Regions from separate parts of the Shewanella sp. 10N.286.48.B5 genome, predicted to be linked through region 2. Evidence: predicted binding sites of a transcription regulator. Region 2 holds the regulator's gene; each other region holds the start of a gene.
What was found. Region 2 encodes sigma-54, which starts transcription at its own class of promoters, with help from an activator protein. Its sites were predicted from a motif close to GTTGGCACGNNNNTNGNNT; they were not measured.

Region 1 (4,219 bases), on a different contig from region 2:
TTAAGCCACGGCTAGGAATGATAAAGTCGATACGTACACGACCTTTACCGTCTAGCTGCATGTCTTTCATGTCACCTTTACGTGTACCTAATTTTTCAATTACAGCACCTTGATGTTCTTCTTCAACATCAACGGTTAAGGTTTCAAATGGCTCGCACATTTCACCGTCAATTTCTTTAACGATTACTTCTGGACGTGATACCGCTAGCTCGTAACCTTCACGACGCATGTTTTCAATTAGGATACCTAAGTGTAATTCACCACGGCCTGAAACACGGAAACGATCTGGAGATTCAGTTTCTTCAACACGTAATGCAACGTTATGAATTAGCTCTTGCTCTAAACGCTCAAGGATATTACGTGAAGTAACATACTTACCTTCTTTACCAGCAAACGGAGAAGTGTTTACTTGGAAAGTCATGGTTAGCGTTGGTTCGTCAACAGAAAGAGCAGGCAAGGCTTCAACAGCGCCTGGAGCACAAATAGTGTCAGAAATTTTTAGCTCACCAAGACCGGTAATTGCAACGATGTCGCCAGCGTTAGCTTCAGCAACTTCGTGACGGTCAAGACCCATGTAACCTAATACTTGGCCAACTTTACCGTTACGTGTCTTACCGTCTGCACCAACAATAGTTACTTGTTGGTTAGGCTTAACGCTACCACGTTTAACACGACCAATACCGATAACACCTACGTATGAGTTGTAATCGATTTGAGAAATTTGCATTTGACATTCACCTTCAGCATCAGCATCAGGGAAAGAAACCTTTTCAACAATTGCTTGGAATAAAGGTGTCATGTCTTCGCTAGTTTCGTCTGGATCAAGGGTCGCGAAACCATTTAATGCAGAAGCATAAACGATAGGGAAATCTAACTGTTCGTCAGTTGCACCTAAGTTGTCGAATAAATCGAATACTTGGTCAATAACCCAATCAGGACGAGCGCCTGGACGGTCAATCTTGTTGATTACAACAATTGGCTTAAGGCCTTGAGCAAACGCTTTTTTAGTTACGAAGCGAGTTTGTGGCATTGGGCCATCAACTGCATCAACTAAAAGTAATACTGAATCTACCATAGATAGAACACGTTCAACTTCACCACCGAAATCGGCGTGACCAGGAGTGTCTACGATATTAATACGGTAGTCGTTCCATTTGATGGCGGTATTTTTAGCCAAAATGGTGATACCACGTTCTTTTTCAAGATCGTTAGAATCCATTACACGTTCTGCGGCTTCGCCTCGACTTTCAAGGGTGCCTGACTGTGCCAAAAGCTTGTCTACCAAGGTCGTTTTGCCATGGTCGACGTGAGCAATAATGGCGATGTTACGTAAATTCTCTAACACGGATAAAACCTCTATACCATCAAACAAATAAATAGGAGTTTATAGCGGCATTAAGTTTAGCCACCATAAAAAAGCGTGCCATTCTACTCCACGAGACGCTTTGCGGATAGGATTATTTTTGTACACTTTGTGATTAGCTAAAAAATAACCATCAATTTTGGCATTTATAGCATCATATAATAGTAACGATTCAGAAATGTGACAAACAATCAGCGCAGTGTTTTTAGCCGCGCACCAAAATAGAATTTGAACCATAATAGTGCGTGCGCTTGCACTAAAATGATGCAAAATTGTGTTTTCGATAATTGGCTATTAAGTCAAATATATAAAAATCATATACTTATTCAGTTGGCATGGTAATAGCTTTAAGATTGTCAATTATGTGATATTTCGACACATACGCGTCTTTAATGTCGTAGTATAGTGGTGAACTTGAATTATAAAAGGGAATACCCTTACTCTACCGGAGGCTTAAGAATGTCAGCTGAATCTGTTTTAACGCAACTTAAAGAATTGGAAGTTAAGTTTGTTGATTTACGCTTTACCGATACCAGAGGTAAAGAACAACACGTTTCTATCCCATCTCATCAGGTTGATGAAGATTTTTTTGAAGACGGCAAAATGTTCGATGGTTCGTCTATTACGGGTTGGAAAGGCATTAACGAATCTGACATGGTACTTATGCCAGATGCGAGCACGTTTGTTCTTGACCCTTTCACAGAAGAAACAACTGCACTAATCCGTTGTGACATCTTAGAGCCAGGCACAATGACAGGTTACAACCGTGACCCACGTTCTATTGCTAAAAAAGCTGAAGAATACTTAACGTCTACTGGTATTGCTGACACAGTATTAATTGGTCCAGAGCCAGAGTTCTTCTTATTTGACGATGTTAAGTTTGGTGCTGACATGTCAGGTTGTTTTGCTAAAGTTGATGCAAAAGAAGCGGCATGGAACTCAGGTACTGGCTATGAAGATGGTAACACTGGTCACCGTCCATTCGTTAAAGGTGGTTACTTCCCAGTAGCACCAGTTGATTCATCACAAGACTTACGTAGTGCTATGTGTTTAGTACTTGAAGAAATGGGTCAAGTTGTTGAAGCGCATCACCATGAAGTTGCTACAGCCGGTCAAAACGAAATCGCGACACGCTTTAACACGCTAACTGCTAAAGCTGATGAAGTTCAGATCCTTAAGTATGTTGTGCATAACATGGCACACGCATACGGTAAAACAGCGACATTTATGCCTAAACCAGTAATGGGCGATAACGGTAGTGGTATGCACGTTCACCAATCTTTAGCTAAAGATGGCGTTAACTTATTCGCAGGCGACAAGTACGCTGGTTTAAGTGAAACTGCTCTTTACTACATTGGTGGTATCATCAAGCATGCTAAAGCGTTGAATGCATTTACTAACCCAAGCACAAACTCTTACAAGCGTCTTGTGCCACATTTCGAAGCGCCTGTCATGCTTGCATACTCTGCACGTAACCGTAGTGCTTCTATCCGTATCCCAGTGGTACCAAGCCCTAAAGGTCGTCGTATTGAAACACGTTTCCCTGATCCACATGCAAACCCTTACTTAGGTTTTGCTGCGCTATTAATGGCAGGTCTAGACGGTATCCAAAACAAGATTCACCCAGGTGAAGCTATGGATAAAGATTTATACGACTTACCAGCAGAAGAAGCGGCTGAGATCCCACAAGTTGCGACTTCACTAGAAGATGCACTTGCAAGCTTAGATGCGGACCGTGAGTTCTTAGTTAAAGGTGAAGTATTCACTAATGACTTTATCGATTCATATATTGCTATCAAGCAAGGTGAAGCAGAGCGTGTTGCACGTACTACTCACCCAGTTGAATTTGAACTTTACTACTCACTATAAGACGTCTTTATAGACCGCTTTTATAGTAGTAAATAACAGTTAGTAAAAAGCCCTTACTGGTTTCCAGTAAGGGCTTTTTTGATCTTTGCATATTCATAAAACGGCAGGGTGGATGGATATTTAGCAAAGTGGCTGTTTGATTTTTCTACAATCTATTTTACAAATTCAATGTGTTTGTCGGTATATTAAATGAACAAATAGATGCTAACTTGTTAATCATGACCAAATTGGCAATAAATGGATTTTACTACATATACTTAAATACACGCTTTTAATTATTAGTCGCGCATGATTAATAGCAAATGATTGCAAAATAAGGACTCATGATGATAACCAATATCAAACGTCTCTGGCTGCAAGTGCTAACTGTATGGATAGCATTGTTGCTATTACCCTTTTCGGCAGTAGCAATTGAATGGCCGCAAGATGTTGAAACGAAACTCGGCACCTTAGTGGTTTATCAGCCGCAGCCAGAATCGTTAGATGGCAATATCTTGATGAGCCGCGCTGCGATGTCATTTGAAGTGGAAGGTCAAGACGACCCTGTATTTGGCGCTTTTTGGTTTAGCGCTAGAATCGATACTGATGACGATGTTGCTTTGGTGCGTAATATTGAAGTGACCGAAGTGCGCTGGCCATCATCCACTGCCGAAGACCAGCAAACGTTCACCGATACAGTCTCAGAAGCGCTAGCGACAACTAGCTTCGAAATTTCCATGGAGCGCTTATCAGCCAGCCTTGAAAATGCTGAGCAGGTAAAACGCAGCTTAGATAATATTAACAACGATGCGCCAGAAATCGTCTTCAGTAATAACTTGAGCGTGTTGCTGTCCTATGATGGTGAGCCACAATTTAGTGAAATTGAAAATAGTCCCTATGAGCGAGTGTTAAATACCCCTTTTGCCGTTGCCCGTAATACGCAAACGAACAAGCTGTATTTAAGCAGTGGTACCTTTTGGTATGTGGCAGATGATCCTATGGGGCCAT
Region 2 (4,219 bases):
CATTTGGCACCGAAAGCGGCACCCAAAAAACCATGGTTGCCACAGGTAACCCTGCGACATTTTCCCAAGAGTTAGATGATGGCCGTATTGGTACTGCCAGTGCCGATGAAATTAAATATGAGCTTGCCACTAGCATTTTAACCTTAACGGGTAATGCTAAATTGGACCAAGCTGGCAGCCAGGTTACTGGTAACCTAATTAGCTACAACATTGAAAAGCAGCAGTTAATTGCTGAAAGCACCGGTACTGGTGAAGATCGGGTTATCACTATTTTTCAACCAGAAAGTCACCCAGACTTGATTGATTCTGAAAAGAAAAAAGATGAGCAACCACATTTACCAGACAGCGCTAAACCCGGTGATGACACGCCACCAGCTATAATTGAAAACAACAATTTATCTGCTGTAGAGGCTGTGAACTCAACTGAAACACCCGAAGTAACTGAATCACTTAACGCTGAGGCGCAGGCGACATTGTCAGCCCCAGCAGCTGAGCAAAATGACTAATGACCCAAATTACGTTAACCGCTGAAAATCTCGCTAAGAGTTATAAAAGTCGCCAGGTAGTAAAAGATGTCAGCCTGACGGTAAAAACCGGCCAAATTGTTGGCTTACTTGGCCCTAATGGCGCGGGTAAAACCACCACCTTTTATATGGTCGTAGGCCTAGTCAAAAGTGATAAGGGCCGCATTCTGATCGATGAAGATGATTTAACCGCAGATCCAATGCATTTGCGCGCCCGAAAAGGCATTGGCTACTTACCTCAAGAAGCCAGTATTTTTCGTAAGCTCACAGTACACGATAATATAATGGCAGTGCTTCAAACTCGCAAAAGCTTATCAAATGAGCAGCGCATTGAAGAACTGGAACATTTATTAGAAGAATTTAACATAACTCATATCCGTGATAGCCAAGGTATGGCGTTATCGGGAGGCGAGCGTCGCCGAGTTGAAATTGCACGCGCATTAGCGGCAAATCCTAAGTTTATTTTATTAGATGAACCTTTTGCAGGGGTAGATCCTATCTCAGTAATCGACATCAAGAAAATTATTCAACAACTTAAAAGCCGTGGTTTAGGGGTGCTAATTACCGACCATAATGTCCGTGAAACACTTGATGTGTGTGAGCGAGCATATATTGTGAGTCACGGAAACTTGATTGCTGAAGGAACACCTGCTGAGATCTTAGTCAATCAGCAAGTTAGGTCGGTATACTTAGGTGAACAATTCAAGCTATAGTTAGCACTATTCAGTTTTTAGTATGGCATTCGCGGCCAACAACAAACCTTAATCTAGTCTATTTTTCTAGGATCATAAACTAGCGCCCACACTGTTCGTCGCGATGATGTAATTCAATTAGGGACAAGCGGTACATGAAAGCCTCACTCCAACTCAAAATGGGTCAACACTTAACCATGACCCCACAGTTGCAACAAGCGATTCGCTTATTGCAACTTTCCTCATTGGAGCTACAGCAAGAAATTCAACAAGCACTTGATTCAAACCCGCTATTAGAGCTTGAAGACGAATTCACTAAAGCCAAAGAGCCCGTAAAAGAAAACGCCCTGCAAACTGACACCGATTTTAGTGATAATAGCCAAGTCACCATAGAAAAAGACACCTCAACGGTTGATACCACTGAATCGCTCACTAAAGATTCTATGCCTGAAGAACTCCCTATGGATACCACATGGGATGAGGTGTATACCGCCTCGCCTACTTCTGGCTCTGGCGCAGTATCGAGCGGTAATGATATGCCGTTTCAAGGCGAAACCAGTGAAGGCTTGTATGAGCATCTTGAATGGCAAAAAAACCTCACTCCCTTTTCTGAAAATGACTTAGTGATTGCAACCGCCATTATTGATGCCATTGATGAGCGCGGTTACCTCACCCAGAGCGTTGAAGACATTTTGCAATCCTTAGGCACTGACGATATCGAACTCGATGAAGTTGAAGCTGTACTTAAACGGGTACAACACTTCGATCCCGTCGGCATTGCAGCGCGAGATTTAAGTGAGTGTCTATTAATTCAATTAGGCCAATACCCTAATGAAATTCCTTGCATAGATAATGTTAAGTTACTGATTAAAGATCATCTTGATTTAATCGCCGGTCGTGACTTTAGGTTACTGATGCGTAAAACCAAGCTTAAAGAAGATGATTTACGTGAAGCCATTGAATTTATTCAAACGCTCAATCCACGTCCAGGCTTGCAAATTACCCCCATTAAAGATGAGTACGTCATTCCTGATGTTACTGTACTTAAAAAGAATGGTCGCTGGGTGGTCGAGCTAAATCCCGATAACATGCCTAAAATTGGCGTTAATCAGCAATATGCAGCTATGGCCAAAGGCGGTTCAAGCCAAGCTGACAGCCAATTTATTCGTGGTCATTTACAAGAAGCTAAATGGTTTATCAAAAGCATCGATAGCCGTAATGAAACCTTACTAAAAGTGGCTAACTGTATCGTACAATTTCAGCAAGGTTTCTTTGAGTTCGGTGAAGAAGCCATGAAGCCGATGGTGCTCAATGATATTGCTGAAGCGGTTGAAATGCACGAGTCGACCATTTCGCGGGTCACGACCCAAAAATACATGCATACCCCCCGTGGACTTTTTGAACTAAAATATTTTTTCTCAAGCCATGTAAGTACCGATGATGGTGGAGAATGCTCTTCTACAGCAATTCGCGCATTTATTAAAAAGCTCGTAGCTGCAGAAAACCCGAAAAAGCCTCTTAGTGATAGTAAAATGGCGACACTATTGGCTGAACAAGGGATTAACGTTGCTCGACGTACGATAGCCAAATATCGAGAGGCAATGCTCATCCCTCCCTCAAACCAACGCAAAAGCTTATAACTTTTGTTATTGGAGGATGACCTATGCAAATTAACCTGACTGGAAACCATATTGAAATAACTCAATCTTTACGGGAATACGTGCAAACAAAATTTTCAAAGCTTGAACGACACTTCGAACAGATCAATAATGTTCACGTTGTGCTCGATGTTCAAAAGCTACAACAGATTGCCGAAGCCAAACTGCACCTAAAAGGCGGTGAAGTGTTTGCTGTATCGCGTAACGCTGATATGTATGTGGCAATAGACGCCCTGATAGATAAGCTAGACCGTCAGGTAATTAAACATAAAGAGAAACTCACTAAGCATTAACGATGGAACTTCGTACCATCCTGCAGCCGGCGTGCACTACCTGTGCCACTCCGGGCAGTAAGAAAAAGGTACTGGAATTAATCAGCAATTTAATGGCTGCCCAGTACCCAACCCTTTCTTCACAGGCTATTTTTGAAAGTCTAATAGCGCGTGAAAAAATGGGCAGTACAGGTATAGGAAATGGCATAGCAATTCCACATGGGCGCTTAGATAATATCGAAGAACCCATTGCTATTTTAATCAAATGCGAAGAGCCAATCGCCTTTGATGCCATAGACAAGCAACCTGTAGATATTTTATTTGCGCTTCTTGTACCTGCAGATCAGTGCCAGCAACACCTAAGCACATTATCTAGCATGGCAGAGAAACTCAGTGATAAATTGATACTTAAACGACTTCGAAAGAGTCATGACGCTACAGAACTTTATCAGGTTATTACTGCATGAAACTTGTCATCGTATCGGGACGTTCAGGTTCAGGAAAATCAGTCGCACTGAGAGTGCTTGAAGATTTAGGTTATTACTGTGTTGATAACCTGCCACTGCCACTGATTGGCAGCCTGCTTGAACAGCTTAAAGATAGTAACGAGCTTGTCGCCATTAGCGTCGATGTGCGTAATATCGAAGAGCAAGGCAAAGTACTCAAAGAGCAAATTGCTTTACTGTCTGACGATACCTGCATTACCAGTTTCTTTTTAAACGCCAACGATAAAGTGTTACTGAAGCGTTTTAGTGAGACCCGCCGATTACACCCACTGTCTAAGAATCAAATTTCGTTACAAGAAGCCATTAAGCTTGAGGGGCGGTTACTCGAACCCATAGCCAAAATGGTTGATCACTATATCGACACCTCGCAAACTAATATCTACGAATTGAGCGATCATGTTCGGCAAATCTTGCTAGGCAGTGTTGATAAAGAATTAGTGGTACATTTTGAGTCATTTGGCTTTAAGCATGGCATGCCGGCTGAAGCAGACTTTATGTTTGATGTGCGCTTTTTACCGAATCCGCACTGGGAGCTTGAGTTAAGGCCCTACACAGGCCTAGATGCGC
Region 3 (4,219 bases), on a different contig from region 2:
ACGGCTTTTTCTTCAGTATGGATATCGGTGGTGAGCCCATTCATAAGCGCATCATTATGGTAAGTTTCCACATAATCGAGGGCGATACGATAATAGGTCGCTTTTAGGGTTCTAAAGGCTTCGGTACTAAAGGTTTCCCCTTGGGTAGCCAATTTACGATAAAACGCCTTGGTGATATCAATCGACATTTTTGATAAGCCCGCTTCCGCATTATCTAGGGATAAATCCTGATGTTTGTGATCGTAATTATCCGCAATGTCCACCTGACAAATACGGTTATGAGCATAGTTACGATGCATCTCACTCAGCACCCCAATCTCTAAGCCCCAATCACTGGGAATACGTAAATCGTTTAACACATCACGTCTAAATGAAAACTCTCCGGCTAATGGATAACGAAAGCTGTCCATATATTCTAAATAATCATTATGACCCACCACTCTTTGTAAGGCTTTAATCAATGGCGTGACCAATAGTCGAGACACGCGGCCATTAATTTTGCCGTTGGACATGCGGGCATAAAAACCTTTACTGAACTCGTAATTAAACTGTGGATTGGCCACCGGATATAACAATCTTGCCAGCAGGGATTTTTCATAGGTGACAATATCGCAATCATGCAGTGCCACTGATTCCGTTTTGCCGGACGCCAAAATATAACCCATGCAGTACCAAACGTTACGGCCTTTACCGAGCTCTTTCGGCGCAAGGCCCAACTCACTTAATTTAGCATCAAGGGCTTGCAGTCTGGGGCCGTCATTCCAAAGTACTCTATGGTGTTGTGGCAGCTGATTAAAAAAACCCAGCGCCTGTTTATATTGCTCTTTATCGGCCCTATCAAGCCCAATCACAATTTCATTTAAGTAAGGCACGTCTTTTAATTTACTAATAATTGCAGGTAAGGCTTCACCCTCTAGCTCTGAATACAGCGAAGGTAAAATCAGCCCTAACGGCCGCGTTTTAGCAAATTTAAGTAAGTCCTGCTCCATCTCTTCATGGGTACGCTGGGTCAGATTATGTAGGGTAGTCACTATGCCATTTTGGTAAAAATCAGCCATGTTATGCCTCCTCAAGCTTCAATGATGTTGAAGACTTTGGGTTTAAAAACAAAGCTTCTAGGCATTCTGCCCAGCCTTTAGGGCCGTATTGGCTACTTTGAATCGGTGTTGATGTGGTATCGATTTTTGGAAAAGTATGAGTGGGAGATTTAATTTGAATGGCAATATCAGCCGCCTCTAGCATGGCGCTGTCGTTACCACTGTCACCGAGGGCAATGGTTTGCACGTTGGTTTGATAAGCATTGGCATATTGCTGGGCTAACCAGTCCATGGCGCGGCCTTTATCTGTATGGCCGCCAACATGTAAGAAACGCCCACCTTGGAGCATATTCGCGCCTAGGCTATTCATATGGGCCATAAAGGCTTGCTTTCGAGTGTCATCACCGGTCCACAATAACGGCTCAGAGTAATGCCTTACCAAGGCCAGAGTGGCTTTTTCTGGGGTTAAATCCGTTAGCTCACAAAGCTCTTCGGCTGTCAGAGATGAAAAACCAAGGTAATCTTCTGTAAATGCTTTGGCCTCGGTTTCCAGTAAGGTTAACCAATGGCTTCTTGGCTCACAAAATTCTTTTACCCAATAATACCCTTGGGTAAAGGTGTCTTGAGGTTGAGTGTCAAAGTAACCAATGGGAATGTAGATCACTGCGCCATTTTCTGAAATAAACGGTGAGTTAAAACCAATGGTTTGCTGAAACTTTTCCATTTCGGCAAACGTTTTACTGGTATTAGGGATAATAGGAATTTGCTTTTCATTTAATCCTTCAATTACCGCTATTGCGCTGGAGAAACTGTAATCAAAGTGATCAAGTAAAGTACCGTCCATGTCTGTAAATATTAGCGGTCTTGTGGTCATATTTATTCCCTTCCATTACCTAAACAATTATTCAACTGCCTAAAAATGTTTCAGGTTACATGCCAGCTTTTGGCGCTTTGCACTAAAATGGTTAGAAACTAAACATTAGACACTGAATTTATTGATTAAATAATTTATCCGAAGGGAAAGAACACATTAAAAAAAACACAGAAATGGATCATAAATGCAGGATTTTGAAACAAACCTTGCACCATTACGGTGCAAAGAGAGCGTTAAAGGTTAGCTAATTACACTTGCTAATAGGACTGCATTAGCCAAGCTGTTTTTGGTAAGGGTTATGCGCACTCAGCAGCAAGGTGCACTTTATTTTTACCTGCATATTTAGCTCGGTACAGTGCTTCATCTGCTATTTTTGCTAAATCAAATAATGACTTAGTGCTATCAATATTATTTACCACTCCCATGCTCACCGTTAAATCAAGACTAATATCGTCAAAGTGAAACGCTCGAGATGCTATGCCGTGACGCAAACGCTCTGATATCGCAAAGGCTTGATCCATATTAGTATTGGGTAACACTATCAAAAACTCTTCACCGCCGATCCTACCTATCAAGTCACTGTTTTTTAATAAGGCTTTTACTCTTTTTGACAGCGATTTTAGCGCAAGATCGCCCACATGATGCCCATAAGTGTCATTAATGGTTTTGAAGTTATCAATATCAAACAGGATCACTGCCAAAGGTTGCTGTTTTTTTGCCGCTTTTTCAACGAGGCTCTGACCTTGGGTAAAGGTTTGGCCACGATTATAAAGCCCGGTAAGAAAGTCAATTTCTGCACGAAATTTTAACGATCGCCGCGAGAGCAATAGGAAAATAATCAAGGTTAATAACACCACAGCAGAAACAAAAAGTAGCATCAGATTAAGCTGATAAATACGCTCTTTATCTTCAACTGCTACCAAGTTTAATTCATTAATAGCAAGCCTATTCGCCAGTAATTGATTTTCAAAATTGACCAATTGGTCATTATGACCAAGCGCAGAAATGATAACGTGGTTGCTAATGACGCTTTGGTGCGCCTCCCTTTCTAAATCAATGACATCAAGCAGCGTATTAACGGCCTCAATGGGCTTAGCCTCATCCATCGCAATTATGGCATCGGCCTGTAAAATCATGCTTTGCTGGTTTTGACTAAAGTGTTTATCTTGTTTGAATGCGCGCGCCATTTCAGCCGCTTTTACTGCATCACCAATTCTTAAATAAGCTAACGCCAGATATAAGTAATTGCTGGTTTTAAAATAACTTTCTTTGGAAGTGTGGTGTAATGCAACCGCTTTTTCTAAATGCTCAATAGCAAGGGGAAAATCATTCATTCTTAGCGCCACGCGGCCGCTATTTAGATGCGCGAAAAATAATAAATCTTTGTAATCTTTAGCTTCATTGGCCAAAGTGAACTGCACCGTCAGGCTTTTCTGAGCTTTATCCCAATCCCCTAGCTTTAATGCCTCGCTAAGCATATTGTGTTGCATATTGAACATGTCTTCTTTGTCATTAATACGCTGCCAAGTCAGGTAGGCTTTTTCAAAGTTTTCATACCCTTGTTGATGTAATCCCACACGCCGATAAAGATTACCTGTCGCATTATAAATCAAAGCTTTACGGTTTAAGTTTAGCGCACTACTTTTATCAACGACTGTCAGCGCTTCGCTTAATAAATCAATGCCCTGTTGAACCGTAGTAGGCTCTGTATAACAAAAAGCATTTTGAGTTAATGTCTTAGCGAGTAATTCTGAGTTGTTATGCTGACGAGCATAATGGAGCGCGAGTGTTCTATCTTCACAGTAAACCGCAGGATCGTTAGTTTGGAGATATTTAGCAAAGGAGCGCTCTAAGTAGCTATCAATTAAGATATCAGTCACCGCCAAAGAGCTAACCAGCGCGATACCTTTATCATAACTGGCTATAGCTAATTCCAACTGGCGAGTTTTTTCGTACTGCTGGCCATAAACAAAATAATACTTTGCTTGAGATTCAGCATCAAAGTTGCTGCCTGTAAGATCAAATTGGTCTAATAACGCAATCGATTCTGCAGCAGAAAGCCCTTTAATTGATTGTTCTAATTTGAGGAAAGCATCATTGGCAACAGCACTCAAGCTTGCTAAAAAAAGCATACTGCACAGCCATGGGATAAATCTTCTCATCTACAAACAATCCATTTTTCGTTAGCTAAATAGCACTTTTGTAGTATATCGACTTAGGCGTAATATGGAATGGCTTCGCAACAAAACTCACAACTACCTACAAATTGACACAAATAGACTGACAGAACTGATACACAAGTAACTTA
Region 4 (4,219 bases), on a different contig from region 2:
ACCCCTTGCAGCAATGATGCATCATATTCAGCTTGATATTGCGTCGCTTGACCTAAAGTTAAACCTTTAAGTGCTTCAGCATCACTATAGGGATCGTGATTGTGTGTCATCTAGTGTGTTTCCGTGTCAAAATAGGCCTTTATTATAATACCAATTTATATAATTAGGTAATCACTGTACGTGACAAATACACCAATCTATTTGGTCACAAACAATATTGGAGCATCTTAAGTGTCTTGTTCAACATCATTGGATCAATTTTCTAACCGTTATATTCAAGCTTACCAAGATACCTTAGGGGAATTACCGCGATTTTACCCAATGGGTCAAGGGTCTAGTTGTATTGAGGGCCAGTATGATCTTGAATCTGATGAAGCGGTATTTTGGCAGACTGTTAAGCGTAAAAGCACCGCAGACTTTAGTAATGTCGAACATGCTTTAGAGCTTAAGCTGCATGATGATATCAATGATTTTTACGGCCACTTCTTTTCAGCATCACTGTATTTTGATTCAAACTGGGGTGAAGGCGAATTACTGCAAGTTTGGAATCAGCAAGACTTTGAATCTTTGCAGCAAAATATCATTGGCCATTTGATGATGAAGAAAAAACTCAAACAAGCACCAACCTGGTTTATCGGTGTATTGGGTGATGGCGATAACATGCTAACGGTTGATAATGAAGATGGCAGTGTGTGGATTGAAGTGCCAGGCAATAAGCCCCATGAAAAGCTTGCTAATAGCCTAGCTGGGTTTATCGATAGCCTAACGCCAAGAGTCACACCAGCAATTGAACCTGTAGAAGAAGATCATGGCCATGTGCCACATCCGGGGATTTGGCAGCGAATGAAAATGATGTGGAATGACTTATTGAGACGAAAGTCATAGATCAACGTTATTAATTTGCGATAAACCAAAAAGCCTGACTTATAGATTAATTAAGTCAGGCTTTTTGTTGAAAAGAAGGTTAATGATGCAGCTGTTCTGATCGATGTTAGATACTTCAGAACAATAACGTTTGAAATTATTACTGATGATCCCATGAGATATTCGACACAATTCTGCATGGCTCACATCTGAAGTGAAACATATCCAATAATGGCTCATCCAATAACCACTGTTTCGATCCACAGCGTGGACAGGCTCGTTCTTTTTCAGACTGTAAACTTTCACCACCAACGCGATAAAGATAATAATAAGTCGGAATTTTGGTAATAAATTCAATTCTGCCGCGGATATCCCAGCCTCGTCTAAATAAATCACTTTTATGACTGGTCAGTTCTTCTAATGCTGCAAATTCAGCTTTGGTTGCCGCCGCCATTTGCAGTTCATCACAAGCTTGCCACTCTGTTTGCCAGCGAATAACTCGCTTATGGTCGCCATTAAAGCTTGCTGGAGTTTGATATAGCGGAATAGGGAGAAGGTTGTCGCCACTTCTTAATGGTGAGCACATATGTACATAGCTGGTGTAAAGCACCTGCCAGCTGGGAGTGCCGACATTACTTTGCTCTGAATTGATATCTTGGCCGATAAACTTTTCACGTGGCGCCAATAACTTTGCTTCAGTTAGCATAGTTAATGCTTGCTTGACCCATGGGCTGTTGTTACGGGCTGATAAACTGTTTTTTTCAGGTATTAATAGCCTGACTTTAAACTCACCTTCATTAAATGCGATAGCAAATTCTCGTCCTAATACTTGGCCATTGGCTCTGAGTGCTTCTAGAAAGTTATTAATGGCTTTTTCTGCCGCAGTGATAGTGGTATCGGCGAAACATTCAAATCTGAGTTCAGTGACAAACATGGTTTTCCGTTTTTAGCTGGTTAAATGTATTGAGGATGTGGTGCTTAACTTTCTAATTGTACAATTCGTTTTTCAAGTGCTGCTATCTTTAGGGCAAATTCACTTTCGACAGCGTCAAATTTAGCCTGCCATTTTTGTTCTAGCGCCGTTAATGGGTCTTGAGCCGTTTCAGTATTAGCTGGCTGTATCATGGCTGCTAAATCGGGTAAGTCTTGCCATTGCTCTTTGGGGATGGCTTTAAATTGCTGCAACCCCTGAATAAGGGTTGGCATGGCTATCCGCGTACCTAATTTACCTTTTATTAACGCTAATGTTGGCGTATGACCTGCTACAGCAATGGATTTTGCCGCCGCAAGGACTTGTTCAATTGGACTCATAATTAGTGAAAATCCTTAAATATTGGTAGTGAAATTACTCAAAAAGTGAGACTTGGTTTTAAATGATGAATAAAATCAAGGGTTTAGCTTTTGGCACACTTTTAGCTTAATCAGTATTGAGAACAGTATAACTTACTCTGAAAAACAGTTTCAGTAGAAATTACATTAGAACCATTTGAAAGGGACGTATTATGAAAGCAAAATTGGGTGCAGCATTAATTATGGCTATAGCAGCGACTTCACTAACTGGTTGCGTATTGAATGTGGGCGATCACGAAGGTAAGCGTAGTGATTCATATTGGCAAAAACAACAACAAACTAATCGTAATAACTTAGCGAAACTTTCAATCGGAATGGCAAAAGATCAAGTCACCATTTTGATGGGAACGGCTGATTTCAGTGAGGCTTATGTGACCCAAGCAGATGCACAAAGTCCGAAGAAAGAGGTTCAGGTGTTTTTCTACCGTACTCAATGGAGTAAAGGTGACGGCAAAACCACAAAAAGTGAATGTACCCCAGTTGTGATAAGTGACAACAAATTAGTGGGTTGGGGTGAAACTGCTTACCAAAACATTTAATTTCTTAATAAAACGTCCAGTTGGTCTATTAATTCAGACCACTGGCCGTCTTGATGTAAGGCCTCTTCAATAAAGTGTCTTTGCGATTCTGACCAAAATCCAGCCTGTGCAATGGTGCTATTTTTAGCCAGTTTATGTTGTTCGATAAACTGGTTAATATCTTCCTTAGATGAACTTAATCCTAATTGCTGAAATAAGTGTTCAAATGTTGTCGTTGTCGTATCCATGAGCTTTCACCATGTATGAATGATATTACTTTACTAAGATTAGGTGACCCTATTTAAATTGCAATATGTTTCAAAGTTGTTAAGTTGAGACTATCAACTGGATTAGTTAAGAGTGACATCATGGAAAACAACACTTTGCCCCCGAAAACTCAAGCTGCGCCGTCTTTGGATGAACAAACTAACGATCAACCTAGAGCGGTTTATTTGACTGCGGAAGATCTAAGAGTTGCAGCATCGATTATTTATAATGCCTATCATGATGATCCATTTTTTATTGAAGCTTTAGCCACTGCTAATAAAGCCAATTACGAACAAAAACTGCGGGCTGCAATCAGAGAAGAGCTCACAGAGTTATGGCAGCAAGAGCAACCATTAATTGGTTGGTTTGAAGGCAAACGTCTCATCGGTGTCGCCTGTGTGATCACCCATCAAGTGCCTCTTGGTGAAAGTCGTTACTGGCACTGGCGTTTAAAAATGGTACTCGGCACTGGTTGGAGTTCAACCCAAGCATTTATTAAAAAAGAGCATACCATCTTAGAAAGTTTACCGAGTAAACAATACGGTATTTTACAATTTATCGCTTTGAGCCCTAATGAGCAAAGAAAAGGTAATGGGGCAAAATTAATTCAAGCGGTGTTAAGTTGGTGCGATGAGCAGTTAGAGCTCGATGGGATCGGAGTATTTGTTAACAACGATAAACATGCAGCGCTTTTTATTGGTGAAGGTTTTGGCCATTTGTCTGATCAAACCATTGGCTCTGTTGATGGTGAGATATTAATTTATCAAAGTAAATCGGAGCAATAAATGGCTGATAAACAGTATCAAGACTTTAAGTCGTTTTATCCTTTTTATTTATCACAACATCAAAATGCCACATGTCGGCGCTTACATTACCTCGGCTCTGGACTGATAGTGTTATTGCTGTTGGTGACTCTAGTTAGCCAGCAATGGTGGCAACTATTATTTATCCCTGTCATCGGTTATGGATTTGCATGGATTGGTCACTTTGTATTTGAAAAAAACAAACCTGCTACTTTTGAATATCCGCTATACAGTTTGTTCGCTGACTGGGTAATGTTTGCGCAAATGTTAAAAAAGCTATTCCTCTCAAAGTCATAAACAGGCAAGTTTCACTTTGGCGTGTAAGACTTATCTCACATACCCTGTAAGTTATCTAACTTTAGTCTGTATGCATTCTCTAGCTGAATTTGTTTTTTACCAATTAAAACATAGCCTTAA

Region 1: a site for sigma-54 is predicted at 1,693-1,711, ahead of glnA (glutamate--ammonia ligase). Genes of this name have one in related genera too.
Region 3: a site for sigma-54 is predicted at 1,960-1,978, ahead of BCU57_RS20015 (HAD-IIB family hydrolase). Genes of this name have one in related genera too.
Region 4: a site for sigma-54 is predicted at 2,265-2,283, ahead of BCU57_RS10340 (DUF3192 domain-containing protein). Genes of this name have one in related genera too.

Annotation. Positions count from the first base shown of each region.
Region 1 is NZ_MCVG02000004.1:116,696-120,914, reverse strand. Features, by position in the region: gene typA (translational GTPase TypA) at 1-1,345, opposite strand, end outside; gene glnA (glutamate--ammonia ligase) at 1,823-3,232, shown strand; gene BCU57_RS19460 (carbohydrate-binding family V/XII) at 3,556-4,219, shown strand, end outside.
Region 2 is NZ_MCVG02000002.1:328,495-332,713, forward strand. Features, by position in the region: gene lptA (lipopolysaccharide transport periplasmic protein LptA) at 1-506, shown strand, start outside; gene lptB (LPS export ABC transporter ATP-binding protein) at 506-1,237, shown strand; gene BCU57_RS16335 (RNA polymerase factor sigma-54) at 1,372-2,856, shown strand; gene hpf (ribosome hibernation promoting factor) at 2,880-3,167, shown strand; gene ptsN (PTS IIA-like nitrogen regulatory protein PtsN) at 3,170-3,613, shown strand; gene rapZ (RNase adapter RapZ) at 3,610-4,219, shown strand, end outside.
Region 3 is NZ_MCVG02000004.1:244,712-248,930, forward strand. Features, by position in the region: gene BCU57_RS20010 (glycosyl transferase) at 1-1,058, opposite strand, end outside; gene BCU57_RS20015 (HAD-IIB family hydrolase) at 1,060-1,911, opposite strand; gene BCU57_RS20020 (GGDEF domain-containing protein) at 2,208-4,043, opposite strand.
Region 4 is NZ_MCVG02000001.1:2,414,252-2,418,470, reverse strand. Features, by position in the region: gene queF (NADPH-dependent 7-cyano-7-deazaguanine reductase QueF) at 1-110, opposite strand, end outside; gene syd (SecY-interacting protein) at 232-885, shown strand; gene BCU57_RS10350 (Zn-ribbon-containing protein) at 1,025-1,798, opposite strand; gene BCU57_RS10345 (hypothetical protein) at 1,843-2,175, opposite strand; gene BCU57_RS10340 (DUF3192 domain-containing protein) at 2,367-2,753, shown strand; gene BCU57_RS10335 (DUF2789 domain-containing protein) at 2,750-2,980, opposite strand; gene BCU57_RS10330 (GNAT family N-acetyltransferase) at 3,146-3,784, shown strand; gene BCU57_RS10325 (DUF962 domain-containing protein) at 3,785-4,099, shown strand.